Regions from separate parts of the Paenibacillus praedii genome, predicted to be linked through region 1. Evidence: riboswitches for the same ligand, from Rfam matches in the RefSeq annotation. Region 1 holds a riboswitch; the other holds the start of a gene.

Region 1 (7,525 bases):
TCCAGCTTGCCGAATGCCGTAACCGTTTGGTCGACTACACTCTTGCAGAAGCCTTCCTCCCCGATATCTCCAGCAATGAGCATGCATTTCGCTCCCGCCTTCTCTACCGCTTCCTTCGTAGCCTTCGCGTCCTCATGCTCATTCAAATAAACAATGGCAACGTCCGCGCCTTCCTTCGCGTATGCAACGGCAACCGCACGGCCAATTCCGCTGTCGCCGCCCGTAATAATCGCTGTTTTCCCCTTCAGCTTGCCAGCCGCTTTATACGTTTCCGTTTCATAGACCGGCAGCGGCTTCATTTCCGATTCATAACCTGGCTGATGATTCTGATGCTGCGGCGGATTTACCTGCTTCTTCGTGGAAGTGCTCGGCATAATGGGATCAGCTCCTTATATTTTTTCCGTAAAAGATTTCGTCCATCTCAGTTTTCAGACTTCTCGTAATTTCCTCTTGCTCCTGCTCGGACAATGTATCCTTCGTATACCCAAACAAATAATTGTTCAAATCGAACCGCTTTAGCTTACATTTCGTGTGGAAAATGTTCTCCTGGTAAATATTAACGTCGATCATGTCATAGAGGATGCAATCTTCCTTCGGAATATAGTTCTGAATCGAATTGATGTCATGATCGATAAACAGCTTATGGCCGCTAATGTCGCGCGTGAAGCCGCGCACCCGGTAATCAATCGTCATAATGTCCGTATCGAACGAATGAATCAAGTAGTTGAGCGCCTTAAGCGGTGAAATCTCACCGCAAGTCGATACGTCGATGTCAGCTCGAAACGTGCTGATTCCTTCATTCGGGTGATATTCCGGGTAAGTATGTACCGTTATATGACTTTTATCCAAATGCATAACGACTGAATCAGGCAAGGGGCCAGGAGACTCTTCAAAAGATTCCGTAGGCGCCTCATCGACGGGTCCCTCCGATACGAGCAGAGTCACGCTCGCGCCCTGCGGAATGTAATCCTGCTTCGCTATATTAAGCACGTGGGCCCCTATAATATCCGACACCCCGTTCAAAATTTTCGTCAGCCTGTCTGAGTTATACTGCTCGTCAATGTAAGCGAGATATGCTTCGCGCTCTTCCCTCGTTCTCGTATAACAGATGTCATACATGTTGAAGCTCAGTGACTTCGTCAAATTATTGAAGCCATGCAGTTGAATGCGCTGCTCAGGCGTTAATTTCAACGCGAATCCCCTCCTTTACATTTACTACTATTTCCTATTACCCATTGGCCGATGCGACAAAACTGATTTTGGCAAAAAAAACAAAGCATCCCGCTGCCGGTCGATGCCGATTGCAGGATGCTTTATTTCCTATCTCTATGAAGTTCACTTATTTCAGCCTTTGCAGCTCCTTTATACGCAGCACCGGGTCACCTATATCATTTTGCGTTTGCGGCAGGATGCCCTCGAGCTGCTTAATCGCCAATATATTCAGTCCATTGACCAGCTCTGCATGCTCAACTTCCTTCATTTGAAATTGCACCCCATATTCATAAATCTTATCGTCTATTTCATTTGTCCAGACAATAAAGCCATGTATTTCATACATTTGATTCATGATTTGAGTCTTAAACTTCAATAAAATATCGCTGTTTACCGGCAGCTTAACACCGACCATAAATCGAAGACCGCCAGAACCGATATTCACGACAAATACTTCTGTGCTTCCAAGACTCACCCTTCTTCCTTTGAACATCGAAATCGTCATTTCAGCAATGATACTGTACTCTAGCTCGATTCGAAAGTATTTTCGGCGATTGATGATCGGCACTTTTTTACGCAAAAGCGCAGCCGGCATTAAACGGGAGTTATCTTTTAAATATTCCACAATAACCTCCGGATTAACTGGTCTGCTAAAGTAATAACCTTGTATTTCATCACAACGCAGCTCACGTAAATAGTTGAACTGCTCTTCTGTCTCAACGCCCTCTGCTACGACCTGCATGTTCAATCCTAGCGCTAACTGTATAATGCTTTGAATAATAAATTTGTTAGATTGCTCCGCAAGCATCTCCTCAACAAAGGAGCGGTCAATCTTAATCGTATCCAGACTCAATTGCTTAAGCAAGTAAAGTGAGGAATAGCCTGTTCCAAAATCATCGAGCGAAACTTTAATCTTTCGTTTCCTCAATTCAACCAAAAGCTCTGTTATGACCTTCTCATTGCTAATAAAAGAGCTTTCCGTAATTTCAATTTCCAAGCGATCAGGAGAAAAGCCAGTTTCCTCAATGACTTGGTCAATGATCTGCAATATATTTTGCTGCAGCAGCTGTTTCACAGAAAAGTTCACGGATACGGTGATCGCGGGCAGCCCCATACTTTTCCATTTCCTGCACTGCTTGCACGCTTCGCGCAGTACCCACTCACCGATCGGAACGATTAGCCCCGTTTCCTCCGCGATCGGAATAAATTCCGCAGGTGATACCTGTCCCCAGTCCGGATGATTCCAACGCAGCAATGCCTCGACTCCAACAATTTTCATCGAATGCGATTGCACCCTTGGCATGTACTGCAGGTAAAGCTCACCCTTAGCTAGCGCTTTTCGCAGGTCGTTGCTTAGAGCAAACAGCTTAAATGTCTGTACGTTTAATGAAGAAGAGTAGCTCTGGGACTGGTCTCTTCCGCTTGACTTGGCATAATACAAGGCCGTGTCCGCATTTTTCATCAGGCTTTCAACAGATTGTCCATCCTCAGGCGACTGACTAATGCCGACACTGACGGTAAGATTAAGCTCGAATCCCTCTACAAGGAAGGGCTCCTTAATTAACTGAATGGCAGCATTGACAATAGCCGTCACTTCACTTTGCATATGAAAATCAGTTATGACGATGGCGAACTCATCTCCACCGAGACGGTAAGCTATTTTACCGTTACTCGAAAAGCCTTTCAACCTATCGGCTATTCGCTTCAGCAATGTATCTCCTATCGGATGTCCTAATGTATCATTGATATATTTAAACCGATCCAGATCAAGCAATAGAACAGCTAGCTTTTGATTGTAAACTTCACAGATTTTAAGCTGCTTCTCGAGCTCCTCCTCGAACATCCTCCGATTAGGAAGCTGCGTCAAATAATCGTGATAAGCGAGATAATGGTTCTGCTCCTCCGTCTTGCTCCGATCGGTAATATCCAATACGGTTCCGATGATAGCTCTCTCACCCAGGTGAGTTATGCACTTATAATGAACCTCGCAAATGATAATACTTCCATTCCGCCTTATTACCCGATGACACAGATCCGTTAATGACTCACCTACCCCTAGCTCCGATATCTGGCCAGCTATCGATTTCCGGTCATTGCTATGAATCATTTCAATAACCGATAAACCTATTAATGTGTCATAACCCATCATAATGTCCAACTGCTTATTCGTATAAACAAACCGATCCTTCTGCGCGATAAAAATGCCTACGAGCGATTGCTCTACGATGCTTCGATATTTCATTTCCGCTTCTCTAAGAGAACGCTCTACCAGCTTCTGTTGCGTAATGTCCTTAGCAATGCCGTAAATTCCGATTAATTCATCGTTGATTATCATCGGAATATTCGTCACATTTACCTCTATAATCTCGCCATCCTTGGTGACGCCGGTCGTGTCATAGTTTAGCGGAGCGCGTGTCCTCACGGATTCCTCAAATTGATGAATGGTCATCTCGAGGCTTTCTTCAGCAACAAAATGATGAAAGCTGCCGCCTATAATTTCCTCTTTGCTATAGCCGAACATTTTCTCAAGAGCAGAATTGCACGACAAAAAACGACCATCCAAGTCAAACGAAAAGACAGCGTTTGGATTATTTTCGAATAATGATTTATAGTTTTGCTCTTCTACAGTTAAACGATGCTGCAATCTCTTGCCTTCGGTTACATCCTGTATCGTTCCGATTGTGATTGTTACTTCATCATTAGCATCCTTGACGTGGCTGATGTGAGACAACACGTCTCGCATCTCTCCATTTGGACGGACAATCCGAAACTCGCTATCGAGAGTTTCTTTCGTTTCAAGGGATAACTTGAAATTTTGGAGTACGCGATCGCGGTCTTCAGTATATATCAGACCGAAGAAAGCCTCCTCACTCACGGGGAAGTCATTGTCAATTCCACAAATAACAAACATTTGATGGGACCATGAAGCCTTCTGCCGCACATGATCAAATTCCCAATAACCCAAATTGGCTATTTTCTGAACAACCTCAAACCGGTTGTCGCTGCCCGTTTGACGCATAATATTTTGTTCCACTTTTCGAGTTCCCTTCCTATGTATAAAATATGCGTCAACCTGATGTTTGGAGGAAGAGTTAATCCAGCAATAACTGCAATAATCGTTATTCATCCTTCGATAACCCGGTCACCTTAAGAAATACCTATTAGGCCTGTTGGCTTTGCGTCGTTGCTTTCGACAATTTTGCTCTTAACAAGGACTTTAATCTTAATTAATTATTCCATAAAATCTTCAAGTATTCCATAACCAAATTTCAAGTAATTAGGTATAAATTTTTAACCAAAAAACAAGCTGTCCCATAAAGCTCGTGATACATAAATTCCACTCCCTCTCCACTTAATTTGTAAAAAAAAAGACCACCGACGTTATCGTCCATGGTCAGGCATTAAGGTGAGATAGCGATACAACTGACTCCGGAAAATGGGGGCGATGAAAAAATCCATTCCATCGGTCGAATGATTACAATACAACAGAATCTGCTGGATACACCAGTCCGATCTGTCTTCTTGCCTCGTCCATAATTTCCATCGTGGCTATCGAATTTTGAAAGGTATTTACCGAAGACTCCGTTTTACCAGCCTGAATTAGCTCAATAAACTCCTTAGCCTCGTAGTACATCAATTTACTGCCCATAGGCTGTGAAATATCTTCAATCGTTCCGTTCCGATATTGAATTTCGACCTTTCCAGCTTCACTGATCTTGTCAATAACCATACTGCCATTTTCCCCTTGGATCTCTGAAGGAATCAAGGAGTGTGTAATCTTCGAATACATAATGACTGCATCCATACTCTTATATTGCAGCACGATGCTTCCCTCCCCATCGACGCCGGATTCGAGTATGACACCGGTTGCTTTGATAACGTCCGGCTTGCCGAACAGCGCCACCAGCGGGTAGATACAATAAACGCCCAGATCCATCAAGGCCCCATTCGAAAAAGCCGGATTAAACGCATTGAGCACCGTACCGGACTTGTATGCGTCATATCTCGAGGAGTACTGGCAATAGCTCGCAAAATATCGACGCACCGTACCTAGCTTTTGCACATTTTGTTCAATGGCTTTAAAGCTGGGAAGCAGCGTTGATTTGAGTGCCTCCATCAACAATACGCCGTTCGCTTGTGCGGCAGCGATCATTTGACGCATCTCGTTCACATTCGAAGCCATCGGCTTCTCGCACAGCACGTGAATGCCTTTATTCATGCAGGCAATCGCATGATCCTTATGGAAGGAGTTCGGGCTTGCAATATATACAGCATCGATCTCACCGCTTGCAGCCATCTCCTCTACATCTGTAAAAATATGAGCGATACCGTGCTTGGAGGCAAATGCGCTTGCTGTCTCCTCTTTACGTGAATAAACCGCCTTTAAAGCGAAGCCCTCCACCTCGCGTGCCGCATCAATAAATGCTTCCGTAATCCAGTTCGTTCCGATCACACCAAATCGTATCATATTAGCTGCTCCTTGAAGTTATTTATAGGATTGTTCTTCTATTTTTCTCATACAATGTGCTTGAGCACCCTCGTTTATTATAGCTTTAGATGACATAGTCTGTCCAAATTTTCCAGCTGGATTTTTGACATCCTATTTTATTTGTATTATTATCTGCAATACAAACAATACTTTATTGCAAGAGGTGATCCGATGATTATTACATTAGACTATAATAGCGAAATTCCAATCTACGTTCAGCTTCGAAACCAAATCGTCATCGGAATTGGCGTAGGCGGATTGGTCCACGGGGAGAAACTACCGACGGTAAGACAGCTGGCAGATGATTTGGACGTGAATGCCATGACCGTCAACAAGGCCTATACCATTTTGAAAAACGAAGGCTTCATCTCCATCGATCGCAGACACGGCGCCAAGGTGGCGACGGAATGCATCAGAAATTCTGATTTCAATGCGAAGCTGGAACGCGATTTAACGCTAGTTATTTCAGAGGCTTGTCTTAAAGGAGTCGGACGCGAGGAATTCATGTTTATTTGCTCCAGCATTTTTGCAGCAGCTGCCGTTAAAAACCACCCCTTACCTGAATAGGAGGAATTACTTTTAATGAACAATCTGATGCTAATTATACCAACCGTAATTGCTTACATTATCATTCTTGTCCTTTATCTGAATCAAGCAAGGACGGGCAGCTCCATTTTGTTTGGCGTTACGCTCCCATCGCACGCCTTGGAGGATGCTTCCATTAAACAGCTGAAGTCTGATTACAAGCGCGCTTATACACGATTCGGTATTATTGCCTTTGTTAGCATCACACCTCTATTTTTGCTCGCGGACTACTTCTCTATGGCCTTTATCTATACGTTTATATGGTTTGCAGCATTTCTCTACACCGCCAAGCTTCCGTTCAACAAATTTCATCGCCTGACCACCGCCCTCAAAAGAGAAAAGGACTGGTTTGTCGGAGAAAAGCGCATCGTCCGTATTGATACTAAGATCAACCTGTTGAAAAAAGCCGGGGTCATCTCTCCACACTGGTTTTTAATTCCTGCTTTAATTTCTATGAGCCTGATTATCGCTTCTATTTCCAATGCCAACCTGCTGTTAAAAATGACCGGAGTCGCTTCACTCATCATGACGATCGTTCTATTCGGCATTTATGGAGCTTTTCGCAATATGAATATGAAAATCTACAGCGATAATCAAGATATCAATGCGGCTATCAATCGAGCGGCAAAGCGCTACTGGTCTGTCCTATGGTTAGGCATGGCCATATTTGAGAGTCTTAACGCCATTATCGCTTATACGATTTTGACGCAAGGCAGCTCGTCTAACTTTGACTTATGGGTAATTGGTATCGTTATGGTTTCTCTGGTTCCTCTTGGGGCGATATTCTACGTACATAATAAGGTTCGTTCTCTTGAGGAAAGTCTGGCTGATACAGACGGCCAAGGTATTCTGACCGATGACGACGAATACTGGATTAACGGCTCGACCTATTTTAACCCTAATGATCAGTCCGTCATGGTACCTAAACGCATCGGCATAGGGACAACCTTCAACATGGCAACCCGTACTGGAAAATGGATGCAATACGGCGGGATGGTGCTTGCCGTCATCATCGTATTGCCGCTTGCCGCGATGGCGGTTCGAGCGGACCATACATCGCCTGCACTGCTCATTCAGGAAGACGGCAAGGTTATTATCGATTATCCTTTGTACGATTACAGCTTCCACCTGAACGATATTCAAGAGCTTACGCTCGAGGAGACTGTCCCGAGCGGCTTCCGAACCAACGGGGCAGCAACGGCTGAGTATGCTCGCGGTAATTTCTCCTTAGAGGAACTG
Region 2 (7,525 bases), on a different contig from region 1:
CAAGGAAATGATTAAAGCTGGGATGACCGTTGGCAGATTGAATATGGCTCACGGAGAACTTGAAGATCACGTTATGCGTATGGAAAATATACGGCAAGCGGCGCGGGAGCTTAATACCTTCGTGCCGATCCTGATGGATATAAAAGGACCGGAAGTACGCATCGGCAAGCTGAAGGAAGCATCCTGCGAGCTTATAGCCGGTGAAGAACTCGTTCTAACAACGGAAGAAGTGCTTGGCGATGCCAGCCGTCTGCCGGTCAATTATGCTGAGCTGCCTTTGGTCGTCAAGCCCGGTAACCGGATTCTAATTGACGACGGTCTTGTGGATCTTACGGTGCTTTCCGTAAATGAAACCGAAGTACGCTGTCAGATTATAAGCGGCGGAACGCTGAAGCCTAGAAAGGGCGTCAACCTGCCCGGCATTAAAACGACCTTGCCTGGCGTAACGGAGCGTGACGTCATGCATATCGCATTTGGACTTAAGCACAATGTCGAAATCATCGCTGCTTCCTTCGTCCGCAAAGCAGAGGATATTTTGGAAATTCGCCGTATCCTTGAAGAATCGAATGCTGAGCATGTTCAAATCATTTCGAAAATCGAAAACGAGGAAGGCATGAGTAATATTGATGCGATTATCGAAGCCTCCGATGGGATTATGGTCGCTCGCGGCGATCTTGGCGTTGAGGTGCCGATCGAGGATGTGCCGATGATGCAGCGTGAAATGATCAGCAAATGCAACCTCGTTGGCAAACCTGTTATCGTCGCCACGCATATGCTTGAATCGATGCAGCAAAACCCTCGCCCTACTAGAGCCGAAGTAAGCGATGTCGCGAATGCGGTTATCCAAGGGGCGGACGTGGTTATGCTCTCCGGCGAGACGGCTGCCGGCAAATATCCGGTACAATCGGTACAGATGATGGCCACGATCGCAAAAAAAGCGGAATCGATGATCGACTACAAAGAGCAATTCGATAAGCGCAGAGCGAAGCAAAGCACGAATATTACAGAGGTTATTAGCCAAGGCGTCGTCAGCTCCACGCTTGAGCTGAATGCGAAAGCCATCCTTACCTTCACGGAAAGCGGATTTACGGCGCGTATGGTTTCCAAGTATCGTCCGCAAGCGCCAATTATTGCGATTACGCAGCATGATCATGTGTTGCCAAAAATTTGTCTGCTCTCCGGTGTTATACCGGTCAAAGGGGACAGCGTGTCAAGTACGGATGAAATGTTCGAGTCCGCAACGCGCAATGCCGTGCAAACCGGAATCGTTCAGTCTGGGGACACCGTTGTATTGTCAGCAGGCGTGCCGATCGGACAAGCAGGTGCGACTAATTTGATTAAAATTGCACAAGTATAAGGAATAAGAAAAGGGAGCTTAACGATAACCGTAGTTATTGTATGCTCCCTTTTCTCCATTGACTTGTAATTGGCGAAGATGCTGGGCTTCACTTCCGCATCAGATAGACTTAATTATCGTCGTCATCGTCGTCTTTCTCGAGCTCAATCTTCACTTCTTTTCCGTTTGAAAATTCGATTTCGAGCCTCAAGTCTTTAATCGCACTTTCCTCAATTTCAAAATAAGCCAGCGCTTGCTCAACAATTTCATCCTTGCTCATGTCATCCGTTATGGATACTTGCTCGAAAAATGCTGCAATAGCCCGTAACGCATTGGCTCCGGATAGCTTTTGGCTATCGAGCTCCATTTTCGCTTCGGACTTTCCATCATCATATTTGTACTCAGCCTTAAGCTTTTGGCCGCTCCATAGCTCAGCTTTCAGCTTAAATTCATCGATTCCATAAAGGTTTTCTTCTTCGGCTGACTCTTCATCATTTTCCACTTCGAATTCTATTTTCTTTCCATTCGAAAACCTTATTTCGATCTCGAATTCTTTAAATCCGTTATCAGCTACTTCAAGCGCTGTAAAAATTTGCGACTGTATATCGTCTCTGGACATTTCTGGCGTCAGCATGACAGCCGCAAAGAAGGCTTCCAGCTGCTGAATCGCTTCCGGCCCTTTCAATTTCTCTTTATCGCCATCGACCTTTATTTCAACCTCGGCTTTTGGCTTGCCGTTTTTATTTTCATATTCCAATTTCAAGCCGTTATCCTCATCTATCTCAAGCTCTAATTCAAATTCACGAATGCCCGCAGTCGTTTCATTGACAAGCTCTTTATCGATAAAGCTGGCTTTCAGAACGGCGCCATTCTCTACTGTCAGCGATACAGCATCGCCAATGATGAGCCCGGACGCTGGAATAAACCGATCATAAAACGGAACCGGCAATTCAGCTGAAATCGAATAGACAAGCGCATCTCCATTAAAACTTTCAATTGCAATAGAGCCGTAAGTGCTTGAACCCGCTGCAGCATCCGCAGGTTGATTGCCGCCGAATTGAAGCGCTGTAATTTTTCCAGCTACTGTGATCGCTCCGGATTGCTCCAGCAGATTGTCGTTTGTTCTGACCAGCAGCGTGGCCAGTTCTGCGCGGGTTACGTTCCGGTTCGGCTTAAAGGTTTCATCCGGGTAGCCGGCAATTACACCTTGCTCCACAGCCATATTCACATAGCCAATCGCGCCGGCTGGAATATCCTTCACGTCCTTGAAATCAGGCACGACGGTCATTTGAGCAAGCGCTTCCTTCTCAAGGCCGAGCGCTTTCACCAATAGAGCGGACACCCATATGCGGCTCGCCGGTTTACTTGGATCAAGCTTGGACTCCGACGTAGAGAACAGCCCTTGCTCTAGAGCAACAATGACGTAGCCTTTCGCCCATTTATATTGCTGATCAATCATCGACGCATCGGCAAAATGAAGCCTCTCATTGGCGGGTTTCGCTTTCGCTTCCTCCTCCAAGCCCATTAGCCGGACAGCCGTCACGACAGCTTCAACGCGGCTGACGAACTGATTAGGACGGAAGCTTCCGTCTTCATAGCCTGACAAAATATTTTGGGATTTCATAAGTCCAATGGATTCCATAGCCCAGCCTGCTTCAGCAGCGTCATTAAATTCCAGCTTTAGCTCCTCACGCTGCTCTTCGGATACCTGCTCATCAGGCTCTGCCGCAAAGCCCTGTCCTGCAAAGGAAAGCAGCAGCATGGCGACGATCAATAAACTACTCCATAGACGAAGCTTTTTCAAATGTAGACATCTCCTCATTTTCATATTAAATGAACTAGTTTCTTGTAATGATGCCCTCTTTAATAAACTGTTGAATGGTGTTGACCGGGATACCCGTCATTCTATGTACCTCTATTAGAGATGGCTTTGAATGCGTCCTCAAGTAAGTTTTCACTCGCTCAATATCGTCTCTTTGCCCTTCCATGCATCCCTCGCAAAAAAATGACTGTCTATTCAGCATGACTTGCCCGCATTTCGTGCAGTTTGATAGACCCAACTGTGTGCGCTTCCTTTCTTGTGAGATTTCGAAAAGGCCTAACACAAAAAAACTTATCCCGGCTGCAGATGGATAAGCTCGCATGAATACAGCTTATTCCGGCAACTGGCTGGCATAGTTTAACACTTTAGCCCCTGTAGCTTTGCGTCATTACCTTTCGATAACTTTGCCTTTTTCAAATTTTTGAAAAAATAATTCTACTTCATTATATCAATATACTATTATTATACAAGTTTCGATATATTTCGACATAATTCTTCCATATCCTTCACTTTAGTTACAGCATAAAAAAGCCGGCCTGAGCAGGTCGGCTCTACTACAATTTCAGTGCATTATATCATATCAAGAGGCACTTTTCTGGACGGTTTAGGATATACCTCATCAAGTCTGCGCAAATCCTCTTCCGATAGCTCGATTAAGGCTGTGGCTGCATTTTGAAGAACATGCTCTTCCGTCGATGCTTTCGGTATTGCGATTACATTCTCGTGACGAATTGTCCAAGCAAGCATAAGCTGAAGCGGTGTAACTCCATGGCTGTCCGCAATGTCTATCACCGCTTCGTTATGAGTCAGTCCTTGTCTTAAGGACCCTGCCTGCGCCATCGGACTGTACGCCATAACGGGGATATGCCGCTCGCTCAGCCAAGGGAGCAAATCATATTCAATCCCTCTGGAGCCAAGATGATACAGCACTTGGTTCACTGCGCAGTGAGTGCCGGCCGCTAAGGAAGTCAGCTCCTTCATGTCGGGTTTATCGAAGTTCGAAACGCCCCAGCGCTTGATTTTTCCTGACGCCACTAACCGTTCCATCCCTTCTATCGTTTCGCTTAACGGCACGCTTCCTCTCCAGTGAAGCAGATAAAGATCCAGATAATCGGTCCGCAGTCTCTTTAGGCTTGCATCGCAGCTTCTAACGATCCGCTCTAGTCCCGCATTATGGGGGTACACCTTAGAAACGAGAAACACATCATCCCTAATTCCTTGAATCGCCTCGCCAACTCTATCCTCGGACCGGCCTTCGCCATACATTTCCGCAGTATCGATCAAGGACATCCCCAGTTCCACGCCCAGCCTAAGCGTGCGAATTTCATCCGCTTTCTTGGCCGGGTCATCCCCTATATACCAAGTACCTTGACCGAGCCTAGGCAGCTCCATGCCATCCGGCAGCTTAACTTTGCGTTCTGACAGCGTCTTTTGGATTCGGCTCTTGATTTCATTGTTCATTTCAGGCATTTTTTCAAGCTCCTTATTTTATTATTATTGTTTTTTCCTCCTTATGGAGGACGGCAGGTTCATTTGTTCTCTGTACTTAGTCACCGTTCTGCGTGAGATCAGCAAGCCCTCGCTTTGCAGCAGCGATGCGATTTGCTGATCGGATAATGGCGAGGCTTCCTTCTCTGCTGAGATATATTCACGAATTCGATCCTTCATATAAATCGATGAAATCATTGACCCATCAGCATGTTTTATAGAAGAGGAGAAGAAATGCTTAAGCTCGAACAGTCCCCACGGCGTTCGAATATACTTATGGCTTATGGTACGGCTTACCGTTGATTCATGCACGTGCAGCACCTCGGCGATTTGCTTCATGGTCATTGGACGTATATGAACGGAGCCTTTCTCACAAAACTCCGGCTGCAGCTCGAAAATAACGCCGGACACCTTCAGCAGTGTCGCCTTTCTTCGCTCGATACTGTCGATTAACCCTTTTGCCGCATGCCAGTTTTTTTTCAAATAGCGCTGGATATCCTTCGAAGCATCCTGCTTCATTATGCTCAAATAAGAACTGCTTAATGTGATCTCTGGAAGAAAACTATTTATAAGGAATACTTTGCATTTCCCTTCCATATGCACAAGCTGAAGATCAGGCATAATATATTGCGGCTTCTCCCTGCCGTATAAAGCTCCTGGCTTCGGATTGAGCGACTTTATCTTCTCAATGGCGGCATTAATTTCCGCAGCCTCTGTTTCGTATTTCTCCGCCAGCAATCGCAGCTTACCTTCCGCGATTTGGAGCAAATCATGCTGGACAAGGTTAATAACTAAGGGATCGGAATCCTGTTGATGCCGCAATTGAAGGATCAGGCATTCTGCTAATGTTGAAGCCCCCACACCGTACGGCTCTAAGCCTTGTATGACGCCGACTGCCTCGCTTGCCTGCTTTATCGAAGCGCCTGTTAAAGCGGAAATCTCATCTTTGTCATATAAAAGATAGCCCTTTTCGTCCAGATTGCCGATGATCCATTTGCACAAGGCCAGAACCGTACGGTCAAGCTTCATGTAAGTAAGCTGCTCAACCAATACCGACTCTAACGCGGGCTCGCTTGGATGGTCGACGTTTAGCCACCAATCTTGTCCGGAGCTTCTTGCTTGATGGCCGGAGAAATCCTTAGCGGGCTGAAGCTCGATAAAAGGGTTATCCATTGATTGCTGCTTGATAAGCTCGCTCAAATCCAAGGCGGACATTTGCAGGACTTCCATGGACTGCCGCATCTGAGGGGTAAGCAGCAGCTTCTGTTCCTGCAGGGCGGTCAATGAGATTTCCATGTGCATTCCCCCTGGCTTTTTCGTTGTAAACGCTCTCTATTACTATGTATTATACCTGAATCCATGACAAGTACTCTGTGTTATCTATGTGTGTAGTGTTATCTATGTGTATAGTGTTAGCTCTATACCTTGTTGGATCACCCAATTAGTCGGATTCCTGGATCGTCTGTTTCATAATGTCATAGTTGATAGCACTGTCTCATTTTGATGCGGATGCCCAGCACTCCTGCCATACCGGACATCAAGTAGATGAGAATTTTCAAACTCAAAACAAATTGACCTACTTGTACCGTATACATCAATCGGCTCCTTATTAGCTTATACCTGTGATCCGACCCTCGGCCGGGTTTACCGGCTTTTTACCAGCAGCTCAACTGCATCTTGAACCAATTTGTTCGTGTCTCTGCCCGCCGATTGTTCCTCAAGAAGGCATTGCTGCAAGTTCTCGGCGACAATTTGTGCCATCGCTTTATCCGCGGCATTTCGAACCGCGGAAAGTTGGCTCACGACGTCTTTGCAGGACTGGCCTTCCTCCATTAAGCGAAGAATCCCCCGCACTTGCCCTTCAATTCTTCTCAAACGTGTCTTTATTTGGTCCGTATAATTGTAATCCATGGTCGTAACCCCCTAATGATATACATCTATTGGTATATTATAAGGTGACAAAAAAGTTCGTCATACCTTTTTAGATAAACAGGTTCACCTTCGCGTTTGTCGCATCGCCCAAATAACCGGCTACGCCCGCAAGCTCCAACCCATCAATCAATTCTTCCTGTTTCAATCCAAGAAGGTCCATCGTCATCGTGCACGCCACCAGCTTCACGCCTTGCTCCTGAGCAAGTTCAATCAGCTGAGGCAAACTTAGTGCATTATGTTTCTTCATGACATGCTTGATCATTTGTGGACCCATGCCGGCCATATTCATTTTGGACAATCCGAGCTTCTTCGCGCCGCGCGGCATCATCCATCCAAACGCCTTCTCGAGCAGTCCCTTGTCCGTTTTTACAACCTCGTCTTTGCGAAGCGTATTGAGACCCCAAAACGTAAAGAAAATGGTGACATCGTGATCATAAGCCGCAGCTCCGTTTGCTATAATAAACGCGGCGATCGCTTTATCCATATCACCGCTGAATAGTACGATTGTTGTTTTTTCTTTCGCTTCCATATGTTATTTCCCCTTTTCCTATTATACTTATACCCCTATAGGTATAATACAACAGCCATTGATGAATTGCAACCCTCACAAAGTGGCACATGCAAAAAAAGCGAGCGCGTCCTAAAACGCGCTCGCTTCTCTCAGGGTGAGGTTTACACTTTTTTCACAAGAAATTTATAAACGCCATTATCTTCTTCATGCTTGATGAGTTCATGCTTCGTCTGCTTCACCCACGCCTGAAAATCGTTGACTGAGCCTTTGTCTGTGGAGAGCACTTCCATGATTTGTCCAGGCTGCAGCCCATCCAGCGCTTTCTTTGCTTTGACGATCGGCATTGGGCATGCCATTCCTTTTGTATCAACGATAAGATTTGCTTGCATTGTCGTTTCCCCCTTATTTATCTTGAATCGCGCAGCGGTTCGGACCG

The links. A riboswitch is a leader RNA that binds a small molecule or an ion and turns the genes downstream of it on or off. The one in region 1 is predicted to bind cyclic di-GMP.
Region 2: another riboswitch for cyclic di-GMP. It lies ahead of ACO9K6_RS15685 (S-layer homology domain-containing protein); the one in region 1 lies ahead of ACO9K6_RS12690 (EAL domain-containing protein).

What each region holds. Positions count from the first base shown of each region.
Region 1 covers NZ_JBMWAM010000012.1:1,265-8,789, reverse strand. The annotation lists gene ACO9K6_RS12700 (SDR family oxidoreductase) at 1-374, opposite strand, end outside; gene speD (adenosylmethionine decarboxylase) at 382-1,191, opposite strand; gene ACO9K6_RS12690 (EAL domain-containing protein) at 1,340-4,246, opposite strand; cyclic di-GMP riboswitch class I at 4,342-4,426, opposite strand; gene ACO9K6_RS12685 (Gfo/Idh/MocA family protein) at 4,688-5,680, opposite strand; gene ACO9K6_RS12680 (GntR family transcriptional regulator) at 5,873-6,268, shown strand; gene ACO9K6_RS12675 (DUF5808 domain-containing protein) at 6,284-7,525, shown strand, end outside.
Region 2 covers NZ_JBMWAM010000017.1:76,786-84,310, reverse strand. The annotation lists gene pyk (pyruvate kinase) at 1-1,357, shown strand, start outside; gene ACO9K6_RS15685 (S-layer homology domain-containing protein) at 1,467-3,140, opposite strand; cyclic di-GMP riboswitch class I at 3,494-3,577, opposite strand; gene ACO9K6_RS15680 (aldo/keto reductase) at 3,729-4,628, opposite strand; gene rpoN (RNA polymerase factor sigma-54) at 4,653-5,942, opposite strand; gene ACO9K6_RS15670 (metal-sensitive transcriptional regulator) at 6,291-6,557, opposite strand; gene ACO9K6_RS15665 (DsrE/DsrF/DrsH-like family protein) at 6,628-7,107, opposite strand; gene ACO9K6_RS15660 (sulfurtransferase TusA family protein) at 7,251-7,478, opposite strand; gene ACO9K6_RS15655 (MBL fold metallo-hydrolase) at 7,492-7,525, opposite strand, start outside.